4 regions of the Rhizobium sp. BR 314 genome follow, and region 4 is predicted to be linked to each of the others. Evidence: predicted binding sites of a transcription regulator. Region 4 holds the regulator's gene; each other region holds the start of a gene.
The links. Region 4 encodes LexA, which represses DNA repair genes until DNA is damaged. Its sites were predicted from a motif close to TGTTCNNNNTGTGTTCNG; they were not measured.

Region 1: a site for LexA is predicted at 4,052-4,069, ahead of QD461_RS13355 (2'-5' RNA ligase family protein). Genes of this name have one in related genera too.
Region 2: a site for LexA is predicted at 3,795-3,812, ahead of ruvC (crossover junction endodeoxyribonuclease RuvC). Genes of this name have one in related genera too.
Region 3: a site for LexA is predicted at 2,418-2,435, ahead of recA (recombinase RecA). Genes of this name have one in related genera too.

The regions. Positions count from the first base shown of each region.
Region 1 is NZ_JARWLA010000008.1:73,148-78,269, forward strand. Features, by position in the region: gene QD461_RS13340 (quinone oxidoreductase family protein) at 1-644, opposite strand, end outside; gene QD461_RS13345 (LysR family transcriptional regulator) at 736-1,617, shown strand; gene QD461_RS13350 (SulP family inorganic anion transporter) at 1,708-3,351, shown strand; gene QD461_RS13355 (2'-5' RNA ligase family protein) at 3,359-4,006, opposite strand; gene QD461_RS13360 (hypothetical protein) at 4,196-4,333, shown strand; gene QD461_RS13365 (methylated-DNA--[protein]-cysteine S-methyltransferase) at 4,471-5,034, shown strand; gene QD461_RS13370 (GNAT family N-acetyltransferase) at 5,065-5,122, opposite strand, start outside.
Region 2 is NZ_JARWLA010000001.1:385,635-390,756, forward strand. Features, by position in the region: gene QD461_RS01855 (NUDIX hydrolase) at 1-461, opposite strand, end outside; gene QD461_RS01860 (metallophosphoesterase) at 468-1,370, opposite strand; gene ruvB (Holliday junction branch migration DNA helicase RuvB) at 1,372-2,412, opposite strand; gene ruvA (Holliday junction branch migration protein RuvA) at 2,566-3,180, opposite strand; gene ruvC (crossover junction endodeoxyribonuclease RuvC) at 3,226-3,753, opposite strand; gene QD461_RS01880 (LLM class flavin-dependent oxidoreductase) at 3,943-4,941, shown strand; gene QD461_RS01885 (DoxX family protein) at 5,010-5,122, opposite strand, start outside.
Region 3 is NZ_JARWLA010000033.1:22,494-27,615, forward strand. Features, by position in the region: gene trpS (tryptophan--tRNA ligase) at 1-263, shown strand, start outside; gene QD461_RS28720 (pseudouridine-5'-phosphate glycosidase) at 336-1,262, opposite strand; gene QD461_RS28725 (carbohydrate kinase family protein) at 1,309-2,253, opposite strand; gene recA (recombinase RecA) at 2,494-3,582, shown strand; gene alaS (alanine--tRNA ligase) at 3,755-5,122, shown strand, end outside.
Region 4 is NZ_JARWLA010000009.1:31,517-36,638, forward strand. Features, by position in the region: gene eno (phosphopyruvate hydratase) at 1-355, opposite strand, end outside; gene kdsA (3-deoxy-8-phosphooctulonate synthase) at 503-1,342, opposite strand; gene QD461_RS14205 (VOC family protein) at 1,339-2,226, opposite strand; gene lexA (transcriptional repressor LexA) at 2,645-3,367, shown strand; gene QD461_RS14215 (hypothetical protein) at 3,348-4,097, opposite strand; gene QD461_RS14220 (ComEC/Rec2 family competence protein) at 4,097-4,696, opposite strand; gene QD461_RS14225 (ComEC/Rec2 family competence protein) at 4,699-4,941, opposite strand; gene QD461_RS14230 (DUF4131 domain-containing protein) at 4,851-5,122, opposite strand, start outside.

The sequences.
Region 1 (5,122 bases), on a different contig from region 4:
TCGACGGCCAAGTGGACGCCGCGACGATCGGCGATGCGGCGGGTTTCTTCCACCCAATCTTCGGACGTGTGCAGAAGAACGATGTCAGCTCCGGCCTCATAGGCAAAACCGGCCTTGGCTTCGGAGCCGACCGTGGAGATGACGTTCGCGCCGATCCGCTTGGCAAGGCGCGTAACGAGCTGGCCGAGGCCGCCTGCGCCGGCATGAACCAGCACCCATTCGCCCGCTTTTAGCGGATAGACCTTTTGCAGCACCATATGGGCGGTAAGTCCGCGCAGCATCGTGCTGCCGGCCACCCGTTCGCTGACGCCATCAGGCAGTTTCACGAGCCGCGAGATGGATAGCGTGCGCACCTCGGCGTAGCTGCCGAGCGGATGGCCGATATAGGCGACGCGGTCGCCGACCTTCAGCTCGCCGCCGCCGGGGCCGAGTGCCTCGACCACGCCGGCACCTTCGAAGCCGAGCACGCTTTGGCCGGGCGGCAATGGGTAAAGTCCGGAGCGAACATAGATATCGACGAAATTGACGCCCGAGATGCTCTGGCGGATCCGGGCTTGACCCGGGCCGGGCTCTGTCGCGGGGAGATCGACGGCTTTCATGGCCTCGGGTCCGCCGGGGCCGGTAATGGCAATCGCTAGGGGCATCGAGAAGTCTCCTTTCAGGAGATCTTTGACCATAAACCCCGGCCTGAATAAATTCGGTATGAACTCACCGTACCTGTGCAATAATGCACGGATGATCGATTGGCAGGACCTCCTCCATTTCGCCGCACTTGCCCGAACGGGCTCGCTGTCTGCAGCGGCGCGCGAGCTTGGCGTCGACCATGCCACGGTCGGCCGGCGGATTGCCGCATTGGAGCGGTCGCTGGATTTGCGCCTGATCGATCGGCGGCCGCGTACCTCTCCGCTGACTGCCGATGGCCGCGCCATAGCCGAGCTGGTGGCCGGCATGGAGGAAAATGTCGAAGCCATCAGGCGCTATTCCAAGAGCGCCGTCGCCGGGCTTTCCGCCGCGGTCAAGGTCAGCGCGCCGCCATCGATCGCCGCGCATCTTCTCGCTCCGAAAGCGGCGTTGTTTCGCGCCGAGCATCCGGATATCACCCTGACCATTGCCGGCGTCACCCGCCGGGCCGCGCTCAACTACGGTGAGGCCGATATCGCGGTGCGCATGACGCGGCCGGAGGAGAGCGACCTGCTGGTGCGGCGCATCGGCGTCATGCGCTTCGGCCTCTATGCTGTCCCCGCAGTGGCGCAGATGCCCGATAGCGACTGGGCCTTCATCGGCTATGATTCGGCGATGGAGCATCTGACCCAGCAAACCTGGCTGCGCAGCCTGCTCGAAGGCCGCCCAATCGTCTTTCGCGCCACCGATGTCTTCGGCCAGCTCGAGGCTGCCCGTGCCGGTCTCGGCGTCGTGGCGCTTCCGGCCTTTCTCGGCGATGGCGAGGTGGGACTGACGCGTCTACCGGCAGCAATCCCGTCTCCCGCGCGGGACATCTGGCTCGTCACCTATCCCGATCTGCGCCGCTCGCCGGCAATCCGTGCGGTCATGGACTTCGTCACAGAGATGATCGGCCGCGGCTGCCCGCTGCGCGACAGCGTCGATGCTGCTTCCTAAATCGTCGTTTTCAGGACCTATTTTGTTGTTGCAGCGTAGCGGCGAATCTCTATCCATAGATGGATGGGCCATACTTACGGTCGGTGATCGATGACGAAGCTGGGCAGTTGGTTCGTAGTAGACAAGGCGGATCTGGTCGCCGGCATATCGGTTGCCGGGCTGATGCTGCCGGAAGCGGTGGCTTACGCCGGCATTGCCGGGCTGCCGCCGCATCGAGCCATCCTTGCCGGTATCGCCGGATGTCTGATCTATACCATATTCGGCCGCAGCCGCTTCGCTATCATTTCCCCGACATCCTCCTCCGCCGCCATTCTTGCCGCGACGCTGGCGGTCGTGCCGGGCGATGTCACCGTCAAGACGGGGCTTGCCACCGTCGCAGTCGCGCTTGCGGGGGCCCTCTTTGTGGTCGCTGCCCTGTTGCGCTTGGGCGGCATCACCGGTTTCATCTCACGGCCGGTGCTGCGAGGCTTCGCGTTGGGGCTGGCGATCACAATCATTCTCCACCAGCTGCCTATCCTTGTGGGGGTGCCTGTGCAGGGCTCGAACATCTTCACCTATGCGGCGGCGCTATTCGGCGCGATCCTGCAATGGAACCCGATCAGCGTTGCCGTCGGCGTTGTGGCGCTGACGGCATTGCTGCTGCTCAAGCGCATCCCCAGCATTCCCGGCGCCTTCCTGGTGCTCGCGGTCGGCATTTTCGCCTCATACCTGTTTGGCCTTGAGGCGCACGGCGTCAAGCTCGTCGGCACCATAGAAATACTGCCGCAATGGCCGTCGCTGCCCGATGCCGGCTGGACGTCTTATTCGCGGCTGGTCCAGTTTACGGTACCGCTTGTCCTCATCCTTTTTGCCGAATCCTGGGGCACCATGCGAGCTCTGGCGCTGCGCTACGGCGAAACGCTGGAGGTCAATCGCGAACTCGGCGCGCTCGGTGCCGCCAACATCGCCAGCGCGCTCGTCCAAGGTATGCCGGTTGGCGCTGGCTTTTCAGCAGGTTTCGCCAGCGAGGCAGCCGGCGCAAAGACACGGGCTACCACCGTATTCGCCGCCATTGGCCTTGCCATCCTGATCGCCTGCGCCGGACCGCTGGTGGCGCTCTTGCCCGAGCCGGTGCTTGCAGCCGTGGTGATTGCGGCGCTCACCCATGCGCTCGATCCAAGCCCCATTCTGCGCCTGCGTCGTCTGCATCGCGATTTCTACGTGGCGCTAGGCGCTGCGATCGGTGTGCTGATCTTTGGCGTGCTGAACGGCATGCTGCTGGCAATTGCACTGTCGCTGGCGGCCATGATGCATCGTCTGGCGTCGCCCTATGTCGCCCGTCTGGGGAGGCTTGGCGACAGCCACAACTTCGTTGATGTCAGCCGCCATGACGAGGCATCCGAGACCGCTGGTATCGCCGTCTGGCGCCCCGGCGAGACGCTGTTTTTCGGCAATGCCGACACGATCTTCGGCGAGATTCTGTCACGCAGCCATAGCGAGGCAGGGATGCGTGCCGTCGTCCTCAGCCTGGAAGAGAGCTTTGACCTCGACAGCACCGCGATGGACGCCCTGATGGAGTTCGATGGCGCCATGCGCCGCACCGGTATCCGTCTACAGTTCGCCCGCGTGCATGATCGCGTTCGCGACCTGATGACCGTCGCTGGAGTAGCCGATGTCGCCAATCGCTGCAGCTTCAGCGTCGATGATGCCGTGGCGGCGGTGAAGTCGACACTTGAAGCCTCTCCCAAATCGTAAGCAAAGGCTACGATAGAGGCCATTCCCAAATATGGCCGTGCTCGCTATCGCCTTGAAAGCTATTGACTAGCATAAGACTCCTGACAATCCACCTGATGGGCCGCTCCAACATGGATTCTGGTAGAACACGGCCACAGTAGAATAGAGTCATATGTGGCTCATAGGATTCAGGGGCTTCAGTGTCAAAACCGGCGCACTGCAAAGCGGCATACAGTTCTCGACGCAGCATCTTCAGTTCCTCGTTTCCCCGCCTACGCCAGAGCACATACTGGTGATTACCGCGCCCACCGAAGGTGGCGACGCAATCATATACAAGTTCGAATGAGGACATGTAGATGGTAGATGCCGCGTCCATGGCAGCGACGATCGCCTCTTCCCGAGCGCGATGCGCAACGTCTAAGGGGTAGATGGTCGTATGATAGAGATCATACTGCCTTGGTTCGCGCCGCAATCCGTTTCGTCGGCTCTGGTCCCATGTCATTTCCGCCGTTAGCTTGGCGATTTTGGAGGTTGGTAGCGCCGCAAAATAGAGAGCTTGGCCATGCTTCGGCATGTTTCTGCCTTTACGCTTTATGGGCATCCCCCCTAGATCGAGGGACATCTGGTCGCTGTGATACAAAAAATTGTTCAAAGCCGATTTGGCTTTGCCTCCCATTATTTTTGACACTTCTAATGTTTATCTTTGATAGACTCTAAAATCAAGAACGAAACATGAACATTATCGGAGGTGTACGTTGCAAACCATGCATCTCATTGGAAGAGCGGCCGAATAAAAAGTCGGTCTGACCTGTTCACTCCAAGCTCGGGTCTTCATGCCCGTCGTCAGCAACAGGGAGTGACAATCATGCACACCAGATCTGTCTTTACGGTCCTCTTCCTCGTTTTCATCGGCCTTGGTGTCGCGTCCTGCACTACCTCGGGCGATCACAATTCCGGCGGCGGCATGACGCTGAACGCACCTCCGACCGGCGGCGGATATTGATTTCAGGATTGTCGTTATCTGAGCGTCGCTCCATCACCGTCAAAACGGTGGCAATTCCTGTTCTTCGCAAGAATCGGGTTGAATTCGTCGTGCCTGAGGACGATTTTCATGACAAGTGGAAACACAGGGGCTTTGTCATGAGCGAGGCAAGACAGCATTACTTGATTTTCGAAACCGCCGGCGGCTTCTGCGGCATCGCTTGGAACGATGTCGGCGTCTTGCGCTTTCAACTGCCGACAAAGGATGCAAACTCGACCGAGCGACTGCTCTTGCGCCGCTTGCCAAATGCGCAGCCCGGCACGCCGGTGCCCGAGATCGCGGAGGTGGTTGCGCAGGTGAAGCGCTATTTCGCAGGCGAGGAGATCGACTTCTCAGGCGTTACGCTCGACCTCGGCGAACAGGATGATTTCTTCAAGCGGATATACGATGCCGCCCGGCAGGTCGGCTGGGGTCACACGACCACCTATGGAACGCTCGCCAAGCAGCTTGGCGCCGGCCCGGAAGCTGCGCGCGATGTCGGCCAGGCCATGGCGAAGAACCCCGTCGCGCTGATCATTCCCTGTCATCGCGTTCTGGCCGCAGGCGGCAAGATCGGCGGTTTCTCCGCGCCGGGTGGCTCGAATTCCAAGGCACGCATGCTGGAGCTAGAAGGCGTTCAGCTTGCACCGCCAAAGCCGGTCCAGCAATCGCTAGAGTTCTAAGCTACAGTCCAGTCCAGGGATGCGGCGAGCCTAGTCTTGCGCTGGTCGGCGAGCCCGGGAAAACAATAGCGTATCCTTGTCGTTGAGG
Region 2 (5,122 bases), on a different contig from region 4:
AGCGGCAGATCTTCGATCTCCTCGGCAATGAAATAGGGCGGGATATCGAGTGCAACCAGCGCCTCGCGCGTCGCCCGCACCCATTTGAATTCCAGATCGTTGTCGCCGTCCTGGACCCGATGCACGATCTCCTGCGGATCGAATGGGAAGCTCGCAGGTATCTCCATCAGGTAATAGAGGCCGAGCTCGTGCCAGTCGCGCTCCTCGTAGTGAAAGAAATTTTCGACCGACCAGAGAAGCCTCATGACCGTGGTATCCACGCCAAGCTCCTCCTGCATTTCCCGCCGCAGCGTGTCCTCGGAGGTCTCTCCGATCTCCGCCCGGCCGCCGGGAAAGGTCCAGAAGCTCTCGTGCACGGCTCTATGGACCAGCACATGCCCGTCGCGAAAGGCGAGGCCCGCCACACGCATCTGGAAGCGCAAGCGCCCCGCATTCAGTCTGATCAGCTTGCGTTTCGACATCATCCCTCAACCCACATCGATGACAACGATCTCAGGCGGGACACCGAAGCGAACCGGCATGATGGAGCAGCCGAGGCCGCCGGAGACGATCATGTGACGCTCTTCCTCGATGATATGGCCATAGACATATCTGTCGCCATAGCGCGACGGAGAATAAGGCGACCAGCCGAAGACCCGAACCTGTCCGCCATGCGTATGCCCGGAAAGGGTCAGCGACACCCTCGGAAGCACATCCGGAAAGATATCGGGCTCGTGAGCAAGCAGGATAACAGGCGCGTCATCGGAAATTTGAGCCAGCGTCCCGCCGAGATCGTGGAGCCCCTCGGTGAAAGGCCGCTTCCACCGGATGCTGCGCCTCAGCGCCAGCTGATCCTCAAGGCCGGCGAGCCAGAACCCCTGCCCGTCCTTCTCCAGACGCGCCGAGCGATTGGAATAGACTTCAATCCCGACGCCGCCGAGAGCCCGGTGGCTGAATGTGGGGCCACGGCCGCTTCTTTGAGCGGCGGCATCGTGCCACCAGTCGTGGTTGCCGAGGATGGCATGAACGCCGAGAGGCGCCTTCAATGTGGCTAGCTGCGCCGCCCATACGCGATGATCGACCCTACCCGTGATTAGATCGGTCCCGGACGTATAGTCGCCGAGCAGGACGATGATGTCGCCGCCAAGCTCGTTGGCACGGGCACAGATCGACCCGATGCGCTCGGCCGTCATCCACGGTTCGCACGCATGGAAATCGGCAAGCGCCACGATCCGAAGCTTCAACCCCGGCGTCCATCCCGGCGGCGTCAGCGCATAGCGGGTCACATCCAGCCTGATGACGGGCTCATAGCCGAGTGCATAGCCTCCAAGTGCCATCAAGCCGAATACGCTGCCGCCGAATAGCTTTAAAAAGGCACGACGGCCGAGCAACTCAGTCCCCCTCCTGGAACAGCCGGAACTGGGCTGCCTCCAGATCCTTGGGCGGCTGCATATCGAGATGCTTCCAGGCAATCGCGGTCAAGACGCGGCCGCGGGGGGTGCGCTGAATGAAGCCCTGCTGGATCATATAGGGCTCGATAATATCCTCGATTGCATCGCGCGGCTCGGAAAGACCGGCAGCGATGGTTTCGATGCCGACGGGGCCGCCGCCGAAATTGACGGCGATCATGTTGAGGTAGCGCTTGTCGAGCTGATCGAAGCCGACATTGTCGACGAGAAGCCGTGTCAATGCCTCGTCGGCAACCTCCCGCGTCACCGCCTCGACCTTGGCCACTTCCGCGAAGTCGCGCACGCGGCGCAGCAATCGGCCGGCGATACGCGGCGTGCCGCGGGCTCGGCGCGCAATCTCGCGCGCACCCTCATCCGTCATGCCGAGGCCCATCAGCCTGGCGCCACGCCGCACGATCAGTTCCAGCTCCTCGACGGTATAGAAGCTCAGCCGGACAGGAATGCCGAAGCGGTCGCGCAGCGGCGTCGTCAGCAAGCCGAGACGGGTGGTGGCGGCAACCAGCGTGAACTTGGCGAGATCGATCTTCACCGAACGCGCCGCCGGCCCTTCGCCGATGATGAGATCGAGCTGAAAGTCCTCCATGGCCGGATAAAGGATTTCTTCGACTGCCGGGTTGAGGCGGTGAATTTCGTCGATGAAGAGCACGTCGCGCTCTTCGAGATTGGTGAGCAGCGCCGCAAGATCGCCTGCCTTGGCGATGACCGGGCCGGACGTGGAGCGGAAGTTGACGCCGAGCTCCTTGGCCATAATCTGCGCCAGCGTCGTCTTGCCGAGACCGGGTGGGCCGACGAACAGCACGTGGTCCAGCGCTTCACCGCGCCCCTTGGCCGCCTCGATGAAAACCTTTAGATTGGCGCGCGCTTCTGCCTGGCCGGTAAACTCGTCCAGCGATTGCGGCCTGAGCGTCGCATCGATGTCTTCGCCACGCTTTTCCGGCGATATCAGACGTGCGGCTTCACTCATGTCAGCGGTTCCATTCCAAATATGCGTTTCTCGGCGCTCCTGCCGAAGGCGGCGTCCATTCCGCCACGCTCAAGATAGTCTTCGACGAGAGAGCACTCCATGGCGATCTCGCGATTTTGAGACAATAGTAAGGAACGCGGAGGGTGCAAAGCCTCAACGCGACAGTTCCTTTAGGCCAAGACGGATCAGCTTGGCACTATCGGCGCCATCGCCGGCAGTCTTCAAGGCTGCGGCCACGGCATTGGCGGCCTGATCCCGCGAATAGCCGAGATTGGTGAGCGCCGATACGGCATCCACAACCGGCGCTGCGGCAACGCCTTCGCCCAACTCCTGCTTGAGCACGATATTGGCGGCATCGCCAGCAAAGGCCGGCGCCTTGTTCTTCAGTTCCGTTACAATGCGCATGGCAACCTTCGGGCCGACGCCCGGCGCCCGTGAAACGGCGGCGCGATCCTGAAGCGCGATCGCATTGGCAAGCTCGGCCGGCGTCAGCGTCGACAACAGCGCCAGAGCCACCTTGGCACCGACGCCTTGAACCGTCTGCACGATGTTGAACCACTCACGCTCAAGCGCCGTCATAAAGCCGAAGAGCCGGATCTGATCTTCACGGACATAGGTCTCGATGAAGAGAATGCATGCCTCGCCGACGGAACCAAGCTTCGACAGCGTCCGAGCGGAACAATAGGCGACGTAACAGACGCCGTGCACATCCACGAGCACATAGTCTTCGCCGATCTCTTCGATTGTGCCTTTCAGCTTGCCGATCATGAATGGTGTCCGTCAGGAGTGGGTTTAGCGAACGGGTTGAAGCGGTTACGAAGCCTTCGCGGCGGCCAGAAGCGACGCTTGCCGCAGCCGGCTGGCGCCGCGGTTGTGGGCATGGCAGACGGCAATAGCGAGCGCATCGGCCGCGTCATTTCCCTTGAATTCCACTTTGGGCATCAGGATCTTCAGCATCATGTGGATCTGCTGCTTCTCGCCGTGACCGACGCCGATGACGGCCTTCTTGACCGCATTCGGAGCATACTCCGAGACCGGCAGGCCTGCCCGCGCCGGAACCAGCATAACGACTCCACGGGCCTGGCCGAGCTTCAGCGTTGCCACCGCATCCTTATTCACGAAGGTCTGCTCCACGGCGGCCTCATCCGGCTGATAGCTGTGAACGACCTCAGCAAGCCCATCATGCAGCTGGCATAGACGGGATGCGAGATCCATATCGCCATCCGAAGTGACGGTGCCCGAAGCCACGAAGCGAAGCGAGTTGCCAAGCGTATCAATGATGCCCCAGCCGGTGCGCCGAAGGCCCGGATCGATGCCGATGATGCGAATCGTATTCTGCATAAGCCAACCTATCTTTCGGGCTGAAGATGTGCCAGTAAAATGTGAACAAAACAAAAACAAGACACAGATTGGACCGCCAGCGCCACGCTGAAACATCGTGACGAAATTGCGGCGGCGGGGTTTGGAATAGGCACACTGCACTCCTACATGTGGGTGCGACCCTCCCTTCCACCACGCAGGTTTCTTGCCATGGTTCCCTTTTCCATCCTCGATCTTTCGCCCGTTGCCGAAGGCAGCACCATCCGCCAGTCCTTCGAGAGCTCGAAGCGCATGGCCCAAAAGGCGGAAGAACTTGGCTACAACAGGTTCTGGCTCGCCGAGCATCACGGCATGCCAGGCGTTGCCAGCGCCGCGACTTCAGTCGTGATCGGCCACATCGGCGCAGCGACCTCGCGCATCCGCATCGGTTCGGGCGGCGTCATGCTGCCGAACCATTCGCCGCTCGTCATTGCCGAGCAGTTCGGCACGCTGGAAGCGCTGTTTCCCGGTCGCATCGACCTGGGGCTTGGCCGTGCGCCTGGCACCGACATGCGCACCGCGCAGGCCCTGCGTCGCAATATCGATGCCGGCGCGCAGAGCTTTCCGCAGGATATCGTCGAGCTGCAGCACCTCTTCAGCCCGGCTGACGACAACCAGATCATCCTCGCTGTTCCCGGCCATGGCGCCAACGTGCCGATCTGGCTGCTCGGCTCCAGCCTCTATAGCGCCCACCTCGCCGCCATGCTCGGCCTGCCCTATGCCTTCGCCTCGCATTTCGCACCAGATTCGCTGCTGGACGCCATCGCCATATACCGCGACCGCTTCACGCCTTCGGCCACGCTCGACAAGCCTTATGTGATGGTCGGCGCCATGGGCTCCGTCGCAGATACCGATGAGGAGGCGCAATATCATTTCACCTCTGCGGAACAGCAATTCGTCAATCTGCGCCGCAACGTGCGCGGCCCCTTCCCCCGCCCACGCAGCGACATGGACGATTTCTGGACGCCGATGGAAAAGCTGAATGTGGAAAATACGTTGCGCTACGCCGTGGTCGGCTCCCCTGCGACGGCCGAAGCAAAGCTGTCGCGCTTTATCAAAGACACGGAGGCTGATGAAGTCATCATTTCGATGCCGGTCCATGATATCGAGGCCCGCCTGAAATCGGTGGAACTCTTCGCGACGCTTCCAAGCTTCAAGAAGGTCTCCTGATTTTCGGAAGCAGTCACTTATGCGGTGAGCCGATCTTATATACGCGGCTCACCGAACGACCAACGGGCTCAAGCCACGAGCCTCGTGTTCCAATGACGCCGGATGAGCATGTCGAGCGACAGCTTGCCGGCGCCGGCGACGATCAGCGCGAACATGCCGCCTGCAATCGCCAGATCCTTTT
Region 3 (5,122 bases), on a different contig from region 4:
CTTTCTGTGACGACCGGCAGCTGGTCGGGGAGATGAAGGCGCATTACCGCCGAGGTGGCCTCGGGGATGTCACCCTGAAGAGACAGCTTGAGGACATTCTGCAGGCACTACTTGCACCCATTCGAGAACGGCGTGCTCGTTATGCTGAGGCGCCGGATTATGTGATGGGTGTCATGCGCGATGGTACGCGGAGGGCGAGGGAACGGACGGAGGCGACGCTCGCCGAGCTGCGAAACGCCCTGGGCCTGTTCACGCTGGCCTGAAGGAATCCCGAAATGCAAAGGGCCGGGCGATCGTGCGAAACGCCCGGCCCTTTGTCGTGGTGGCAGTACTAGCTATTCCGCGAGAGCAACCGCGATTTCCGCGCCGAGACGTGCATTGTTTTCGACCAGAGCGATGTTGGTCTTGAGGCTGCGGCCTTCGGTGATGTCGAAGATGGTGCTTAGCAGATAGGGCGTGACTGCCTTGCCGGCAATCTCGTCGCGGGCAGCGCTGTCGAGGGCGCGCTCGATGTAGATTTCCATCTCCTCGCGCGGGATTTCGTCGCCTTCCGGAACCGGGTTGGCGATCAGCATGCCGCCGTCGATGCCGAGCTGTTCGCGGGTGGTCTGGAAGTTGGCGATCGCAGCGGGACTGTTCAGGGTCAGCGGGCTCGGCAGGCCGGAAGAGCGCGACCAAAAGGCCGGGAATTCGGCGCTGTCATAGGTGACAACCGGAACGCCGCGGGTTTCGAGTACTTCGAGCGTCTTCGGAATGTCGAGGATGGCCTTGGCGCCGGCGCAGACGACGATCACGCCGGTGCGGGCGAGTTCTTCAAGATCGGCCGAGATATCGAAGCTCTCTTCTGCGCCGCGGTGCACGCCGCCGATGCCGCCGGTTGCGAATACCTTGATGCCGGCGCGGGCAGCCGCGATCATCGTTGCGGCAACAGTGGTTGCGCCGGTGCGGCGCTCGGCGATCGCAAAGGCGATGTCGGCACGCGAGACCTTCATGGCGCCTTCCGTCTTGGCGAGCGCTTCCAGTTCCTCCGGCTCAAGGCCGATATGCAAGGTGCCGTGAATGACGGCGATGGTTGCCGGTACGGCGCCCTTCTGCCGGATGATCGCTTCGACGCTGCGGGCCATCTCGATATTGCCCGGGTAGGGCATTCCATGGGTGATGATGGTCGACTCGAGAGCGACGATCGGCGCACCGCGCAGCTTGGCGGCAGCAACTTCCTTCGAATAGGCGATCGGAAGCAGGGGCGAGATAGGCTGGGTCATTTTCGTTTCCAATTCACTGAAACTATTTAGGCGTTTTGAAGAGGCTTCATGACAGAATTTCGGCCTTGGGAACAAGGGCCAACATCGAGTTTAGCAGTTCGGGCGAGAGATTTTCGGCCGTCGCGAACGGGGATTGCACCGTAATCGCCGCTGCCGCCGTGCCGTGACGAACGGCTTCCGCGAGATCGTGACCGGCAAGCAGGGCGGCCAGAACGCCTGAAGCCAGCGAATCTCCGGCACCGGTGACATCGGCGACATTTTCGACGATGGGCGGCTGCAGGCTGACGACCGCATTGTGCGAGAATGCAATCAGCTCGCGTTTGCCGCGGGTGATGACGCCATTGCGCAACCCGAGCGCCCGCAATCCGCTCACCCATTCACGCGGGTCTTCCGGCCGATGGCCTGTTAGTGCTGCGGCTTCCGCTTCATTGAGAAAGAGATGATCGATGCCGGCAAGGCAAGGTTTCAGTCGCATGACCTTGGCGGGCGAGATTGCGATGGCTGCAACGGGCTTGCCGCCTGCAGCCGCCTTCATAGCGATTGCGGTGAGAGTCTCGGCTGGCAGATTGGCGTCGCAGAGAACGAGATCGGCTGCCTCGAACGCATCGCGAACGGCGCGAATCGCCAGGCGCCGCGGTGAGAACAGCTGGTAGAGTTCCATATCGGCAAGCGCGATGACCAGATTGCCGTCACGCTCGAGGATCGCGGTGTAGCTCGGCGTCTTGCGGTCGAGGAAGACGAAGGGCGTATCATCGACGCCGGCGTGGCTTGCGGCTTCAGCCACCATCTCGCCCGAGGGATCGCCGCCGCGAGGCGAAATCATCCGCACGTCGAAGCCGAGGCGGGCGAGATTGCGGGCCGCATTGAAGCCGCCGCCGCCTGGCTCCTCGAACCATGCTCCGGGGTTGCTGGCTCCGGGCGCCGTCTCGCCGAAAATGCGGCCGCGACGATCGACGTGAGCGCCGCCGAGAACGAGAATCTTCTTCGCCATATGGTTTTCCTCAGCAATCAAAAAAAGCGAATCGAGCCGTCTGCCGACATGGCGGAACCGATCGTCCCAGATATGTAAGTATCTGGTAAGAAAAGAGAAAACAAAAGTAGAACGGAATTCATTTTACCTTTTTCTTTCAATTGCTTGTTGTGCTCTTGTGACTAGAGAACAAATAGAGTACATAATTCTCATCAGCGGCGACATTGCTTGAGCGGCTTCAATAACCTAAAGGTGGATCGAATGTCTCAGAATTCTTTGCGGCTTGTAGAGGACAAATCGGTGGATAAAAGCAAGGCACTTGAAGCGGCACTCTCTCAAATTGAGCGGTCGTTCGGCAAGGGCTCGATCATGAAGCTCGGCTCAAACGAGAACGTGGTTGAAATCGAAACGGTTTCCACCGGCTCTCTGAGCCTGGATATTGCCCTCGGCATCGGCGGCTTGCCGAAGGGTCGTATCATCGAAATCTATGGACCGGAAAGCTCCGGTAAGACGACGCTGGCGCTGCAGACCATCGCAGAGGCCCAGAAGAAAGGCGGCATCTGCGCCTTCGTCGACGCTGAACATGCGCTCGATCCGGTCTATGCCCGCAAGCTCGGCGTCGACCTTCAGAACCTGCTGATCTCGCAGCCGGATACCGGTGAGCAGGCGCTTGAAATCACCGACACGCTGGTGCGCTCCGGCGCCATCGACGTTCTCGTCGTCGACTCCGTTGCGGCATTGACGCCGCGCGCCGAAATCGAAGGCGAAATGGGCGACAGCCTGCCGGGCCTGCAGGCCCGTCTGATGAGCCAGGCGCTGCGCAAGCTCACTGCCTCGATTTCGAAATCGAACTGCATGGTGATCTTCATCAACCAGATCCGCATGAAGATCGGCGTCATGTTCGGCTCGCCAGAAACGACGACCGGCGGTAACGCGCTGAAGTTCTACGCCTCGGTTCGCCTCGATATCCGTCGTATCGGCGCGGTCAAGGAACGCGAAGAGGTGATCGGCAACCAGACCCGCGTGAAGGTCGTCAAGAACAAGATGGCGCCTCCCTTTAAGCAGGTCGAATTCGACATCATGTATGGCGAAGGCGTTTCCAAGACCGGCGAGCTGGTCGATCTGGGCGTCAAGGCAGGCATCGTCGAGAAGTCGGGCGCCTGGTTCTCCTACAACAGCCAGCGCCTCGGTCAGGGCCGAGAAAATGCGAAAATCTTCCTGCGCGACAATCCGGATCTAGCTCGCGAGATCGAACTGTCTCTGCGCCAGAACGCCGGCCTGATTGCCGACCGCTTCCTGCAGAATGGCGGTCCGGATGCCGGCGACGATGGCGATGCCGGCGGCGAATAAGGAATTTCGGGAGCAATTCCCGGCGTAAGACAAGATTAAATGCTGAAACCGGCCGTATTGTCCAAGGGATGTGCGGCCGGTTTTGTTCGTGCGGCTGGACAGCGCCCGGAGCGAACGATAAAAGCCACTGACTTTGAAGCAAGTTGTTGACGGCAGTACTGAAGGGCCCCCTATGAGCGGTGTGAATGAAATCCGGTCGACCTTCCTCGACTATTTTAAGAAAAACGGCCACGAGATCGTGCCGTCGAGCCCGCTCGTCCCGCGCAACGATCCGACATTGATGTTCACCAATGCCGGCATGGTGCAGTTCAAGAACGTCTTCACCGGCTTGGAACAGCGCCCTTATACAACGGCTTCGACCGCGCAGAAATGCGTGCGCGCCGGCGGCAAGCACAACGACCTCGACAATGTCGGCTACACCGCGCGCCATCACACCTTCTTCGAGATGCTCGGCAACTTCTCTTTTGGCGACTATTTCAAGGAGCGTGCCATCGAGCTTGCCTGGAACCTGATCACCAAGGAATTCGGCCTCGACGCCAAGCGCCTGCTGGTCACGGTCTACCACACGGACGATGACGCCTTTAACCTCTGGAAGAAGATCGCCGGTCTTTCCGATGACAAGATCATTCGTATCGCTACCAATGACAATTTCTGGGCGATGGGCGATACCGGTCCTTGTGGGCCCTGTTCGGAAATCTTCTACGATCACGGCGATCATATCTGGGGTGGCCCTCCCGGTTCTCCGGAAGAAGACGGCGACCGCTTCATCGAGATCTGGAACCTCGTCTTCATGCAGTTCGAGCAGATCACCAAGGAACAGCGTGTCGACCTGCCGCGTCCGTCGATCGACACCGGCATGGGCCTCGAGCGCGTTGCCGCGGTTCTGCAGGGCAAGCATGACAATTATGATATCGATCTCTTCCGTGCGCTGATCGAAGCTTCGGAAGAGGCGACCGGCGTCAAGGCCGAGGGTGAGCATCGCGCCAGCCACCGCGTCATCGCCGACCATCTGCGCTCTTCCGCCTTCCTGATTGCCGATGGCGTGCTGCCGTCGAACGAAGGCCGCGGCTACGTGCTTCGCCGCATCATGCGCCGCGCGATGCGTCATGCGCAGTTGCTTGGTGCCAAGGAGCCGCTAATGTGGAAGCTGCTGCCGGCGCTGATCCAGCAGATGGGCCGTGCCTATCCCGAGCTGGTTCGCGCTGAGGCGCTGACCTCCGAGACATTGAAGCTGGAAGAAACCCGTTTCCGCAAGACGCTGGAGCGCGGCCTGTCGCTGCTCAACGATGCCTCCTCGGACCTGCACAAGGGCGACAGCCTGGACGGCGAAACCGCTTTCAAGCTCTACGACACCTATGGCTTCCCGCTCGATCTGACGCAGGATGCATTACGCGCCCGCGGCATCGGCGTCGATACCTCCAGCTTTACCGACGCCATGGAGCGCCAGAAGGCAGAGGCACGTTCGCATTGGGCCGGCTCCGGCGACAAGGCGACCGAAACCATCTGGTTCGAGCTCAAGGAGAAGCTCGGCGCGACCGAA
Region 4 (5,122 bases):
TGGCGACAGCAAGCGAAACACCGAGGATGGCGTTGGCGCCGAGGCGCGACTTGTTCGGCGTGCCGTCGAGCTCGATCATGATGTTGTCGAGCTGGATCTGATTTTCGGCATCCATGCCGCCGATCGCATCGAAGATTTCCGAGTTGACGGCTTCGACGGCCTTTTCAACACCCTTGCCATGGTAGCGCTTGCCGCCATCGCGAAGCTCGACGGCTTCATGTGCGCCGGTCGACGCGCCCGACGGAACCGCCGCGCGGCCCATGCTGCCATCTTCGAGGTAGACATCGACTTCGACAGTCGGATTGCCACGGCTGTCGAGAATCTCGCGGGCGATAATGTCGGTGATTGCGGTCATGATAGCTTCCTGCTCGCTGGTTTATAAATCGATTTAAATCGTCATAATCGAAGGCGCGGAAATTTCAATGCGGAACCGCGCCTTGATTTGACACTCCTACAGGCCGCCTAGTGCAAATTCATGTCAGCCTGTTGAATGCCTGTATTTTCAAGCCTTGGCGATGGCGTCGAAGGCCAGCAGCTTCTCGAGAAGCCGCGGCATATCCTTCAGATACACCATGTTCGGGCCGTCTGACGGCGCGTTGTCCGGATCCTCATGCGTTTCGAGGAAGACGCCGGCAACACCGACAGCAACGGCGGCGCGCGCCAGCGTCTCGACGAACCGGCGGTCGCCACCTGTCGAACCACCCTGCCCGCCGGGCTGCTGCACCGAGTGAGTCGCATCAAAGATGACGGGCGCACCCATCGCCGCCATGATCGGCAGCGAGCGCATGTCGGAGACGAGCGTGTTGTAGCCGAAGGAGGCGCCGCGCTCGCAAAGCAGAATGTTCTGATTGCCGCTGTCATTGAGCTTGGCAAGCACGTTCTTCATGTCCCATGGCGCCAGGAACTGGCCCTTCTTGACGTTGACGACGCGGCCGGTCTGGGCGGCGGCGACCAGAAGATCGGTCTGGCGCGATAGAAAGGCCGGGATCTGCAGGATATCGACCGTCTTGGCAACGACAGCGCATTGCTCTTCTGTGTGGATATCGGTCAGAACAGGAAAGCCATATTCCTTCTTCAGATCAGCAAAGACTTCCATCGACTTCTCAAGACCGATGCCGCGCTTGCCCGACAGCGAAGTACGGTTCGCCTTGTCGTAAGAGGATTTGTAGACGAGGCCGATGCCGAGCTTGTCGCAGAGCTCCTTCAAAACGCCGGCGACCATGAAGGCATGTTCGCGGCTTTCCATCTGGCAGGGACCGGCAATCAGGGAGAGCTTGGCGGTGTTGGAAAACAGAACCTTGGAGGCTCCCTCGCCGACAACCACTTCGGAATTCGTGCTCATGCTATCTCCTCGAAGGCGAACACTGCGCCATGTTCAGGCGCCAGCCGCGCCAAAATACGATTGTTCTTACGCGTATATGTGACGCCGTTAGCAGCGAAATGCGACGATGTCACGGAAAGATCGCGTGTTTTGAAAAGGATTGCCCGCGCCCGCAGACCCGGATCTTCGTTGCCGACCCGCAAGTCGTAAAAGGCTTCCATGCCCTCCGGGGTCAGAAGCTCGATATCGGCATTGGCAGATCTTACCGTCAGTCCGAAGGAATGCTCCGATACCTTTGGTCCGCTGACGACCTCTTCGAAAAAGCTGCGGAAGGCGGCCGGCCGCGTTGCCGAGATCGCTACCCGCGCAATGCCGCTGACACCGTTTGCATGGCGCTCAAGCACACCGCGATCGGTGGGCAGCGGATTGATGCGCTGGCAGCTGAATGCGAGCAAATCGGGCGAACGCAGGTCGGACGCAAAGGCCAGGCGAAATCCGGCCACGGTTTCCGTTCCGTCAGGCATTTTCATCGGCCGTGAGAAATCCAGCATCGGGCCGGCCGAGATCGCTGCGGCTTTGAAGCGCTCATCATCCGCTACGGCATCATTCGTTCCGAAAACCACGGCAGAGAATCCGTCTTCTCCGACGCGAAAGCGATAGGCCTGGTCGCGCGCCACGAAGACATTGCCTTCGATAAAGCTCGCCTCGCACTGTTCTTGCGAGGCTACACCCAAAGGTTCGAGATAGGTCTTGTCGGAAAAGAAGACGCAGGCATTTTCGGTGCCGAAGGGATGGCGCGCATCGGGAGCAACCGTAAAGCCGAGCTTGCCGAGCCGCTCGCGCGCCAGGGCGATGTTGATCGTCGGCAACACGAGATGATCCAGCGGATGCGGCAACGAAGTCATGGCTTCTCCTCTTTCCCAACGGCGGTAGATTTGCGCCCATCCATCGCGTATTTCAAGATGAAAGCGAAGCGCGCGACGACAGCTCCAAGTGCGCAATATGATCGCGCAAACGTGATTGCTGATTCTCCCCTGTAGCCGGCTCAGCTGGCTTGATTTCGAGATCGCCGAACCAGAACGCAGACGGAAAAATCCGGTGTCAACCTAGGCCTGAAAAGGAGGAATTCCCCATATTTTTCACAATGTTATATCTATTTCAGCACGCTGGCTTTTACAGCCCGTCCATTCGCGGGTGATAATTATTTAATTGTCCGAGCAAGCTTTTAACGAAATTTAAGTGCTTGCGGAACACATATGGAACATATAGTGTCCGTTCTGGATTTGTTTCACGACCTTTTCTTGATTCTGGGGTTCCAAGACGATGTTGACGCGCAAGCAACAGGAACTGCTTCTCTTCATTCACGAGCGGATGAAGGAGTCCGGCGTTCCGCCATCCTTCGACGAGATGAAGGATGCGCTGGATCTGGCCTCCAAGTCCGGCATTCACCGCCTCATCACGGCATTGGAGGAGCGCGGCTTCATCCGTCGCCTGCCGAACCGCGCCAGGGCACTTGAGGTCATCAAGCTCCCGGATGCCTATAATCCGAGCTTGCAGCCGCGCCGCGGCTTTTCGCCAAGCGTTATCGAGGGCAGCCTCGGCAAGCTCCAGCCGGTCGCGCCCCCGCCTCCGCCGAAAGTAACCCATGAAGATCACAGCAGTTCGGTATCCGTACCCGTGATGGGCCGCATCGCTGCCGGCGTTCCGATCTCGGCCATTCAGAACAATACGCATGACATAACCGTCCCCGCCGATATGCTCGGCGCTGGTGATCATTATGCCTTGGAGGTGCGAGGCGACTCGATGATCGACGCCGGCATTTTCGACGGCGATACAGTCATCATTCGCAATTCGACGACAGCAAACCCCGGTGATATCGTCGTTGCGCTTGTCGACGACGAAGAAGCAACGCTGAAGCGCTTCCGTCGCAAGGGTGCATCGATCGCTCTCGAGGCTGCCAACCCTGCCTATGAGACCCGTATTTTCGGACCGGATCGCGTCAAGGTTCAGGGCAAGCTTGTCGGGCTCATTCGGCGTTATCACTGACAGGTGACACCGGCGCGATTGGCGCGCCGAATGTCCCCGTGCGCCGATCATAGGTTCGTTGCCGCGTCCATGGCCGTTGCGGATCTTCGAATGCTGTAAGGACAGTGGGCTTGTCGCCGCTCAGATCCATTTCGACCGAGCCGGTCCGCCTTAATGTCGCGCCTGTATAAAGCGTTGCGCCGGAGCGACAATGATCGAGGCGCAGACGTATTGATGTGACGACGATATTCGCCGTATCGCAGGCCGGTGGAAGATAGGCGGCATTTTCGATCGTTACCAACACGGCGCCATTTTCAAGCATCGCCACGCACCACGCACCTTTCTGACAGGCGAAACGCCCCTGCATGGTTCGATCGAGAGCATCCTCCATTGCCCTGCGGACCGCCTTCTGTTCGTCGTTGTTCAATCGACGGCGACGCTCGGCCTTGCTGATCTTAGGCAGGCTGCTGTCGGCAACAAGCATGGTGGGAGGCTGATGTTCGAATGCGACGAGTGCCGTTTGCCATTGCTCGAAAATGAAAGCCTGCGGCCTTTCCCGGTTAGTCGCCAATATATTGTCCTGCTCTAGTGCGACCAGGACACCATCCTCGGAAATCATGAGATCGGGCTTGGATACGCCCGAACCCAAAGCCGCTGCCCCAATCGTTGCAAGCGCGAGCAACAGTCCGAGATGGCGCAGCTTGGTGCGCAAAACGCTCATCATCAGAAAGCCGGCAATGAAGGTCGGCATCAGCCACGGCGGCTGACGTCCAAACGTAATATCGCCGCCCCAGCCGGCGACCGTCTTGGCGACCAGAATGACGAGCTCCAGTCCCTCCCCGTGACTTTCCAGAATGGCCCGTCGAGACCAAAAGGCATCATCAACATCGCAGCCATGCCGAATGGCATCACGATGAAAGAAACGATCGGCATAGCGGCGAGATTGGCGGGAAGGCCATATGTCGCCAAACGATGAAAATGCTCTATCGAGAAGATTGCCGTCGATGCGCCGCCGATGAATGAGGTCGATAATATCCCACCGAAAAAGCGTGCAACGAACAGCAATGGGCCGAGGAACCTAAAGCGCGAAAGCATATTTTCGCGATGCGGCCGTCGTTTCCAAAGCGTATAGCCTGATACCAGCGCGAGCGTTGCTGCATAGGACATCTGAAAGCTAGGCCCAAGCACCTGCGACGGCGAAAGGATGAGGATGACGATTGCCGAGAGCGCCACGTTTCGCAGACTGAGCGACGGTCGATCGAACAGAACCGCGACCAGCATGATCGCCATCATGATGAAGGCCCGCTCCGCCGATACGCCGAAGCCGGAAATGAGGTAATAGGCGGTCACTGTCAGAAGCGCGCCGAAGGCGGCGATCTTCTTGGTTGGGTAAGCCTGGGCAAGACCCGGAAAAGGCTAAATAAATAGCGCAGCCCGACATAGAAGATACCCGCCGACAATGCCATGTTCAGGCCGGAAATGGCGATGATATGGGTGAGCCCGGCTACTCGGAGCGCTTCGGTCGTGTCGTCCGAAATCGCCCGTCTCTCGTCGGCGACAAGTGCCGCCGCAAAGGCTCCGGTATCGCCGGGCAAAGTCCTTCGGATCCTGTCCCAATGCTGTTGCGAAGACCGGCGAGCCAGATGTCCACCTTGGCCAGCCACGACGTCTCCGAATTGTCACTACTCAGAGATAAAAGTATCGGCGGGCCATAGGCAAAGCCATTCGCGCCAATGCCGTTGAAATAGGCACTGAAGGCGAAATCGTTGAGACGCG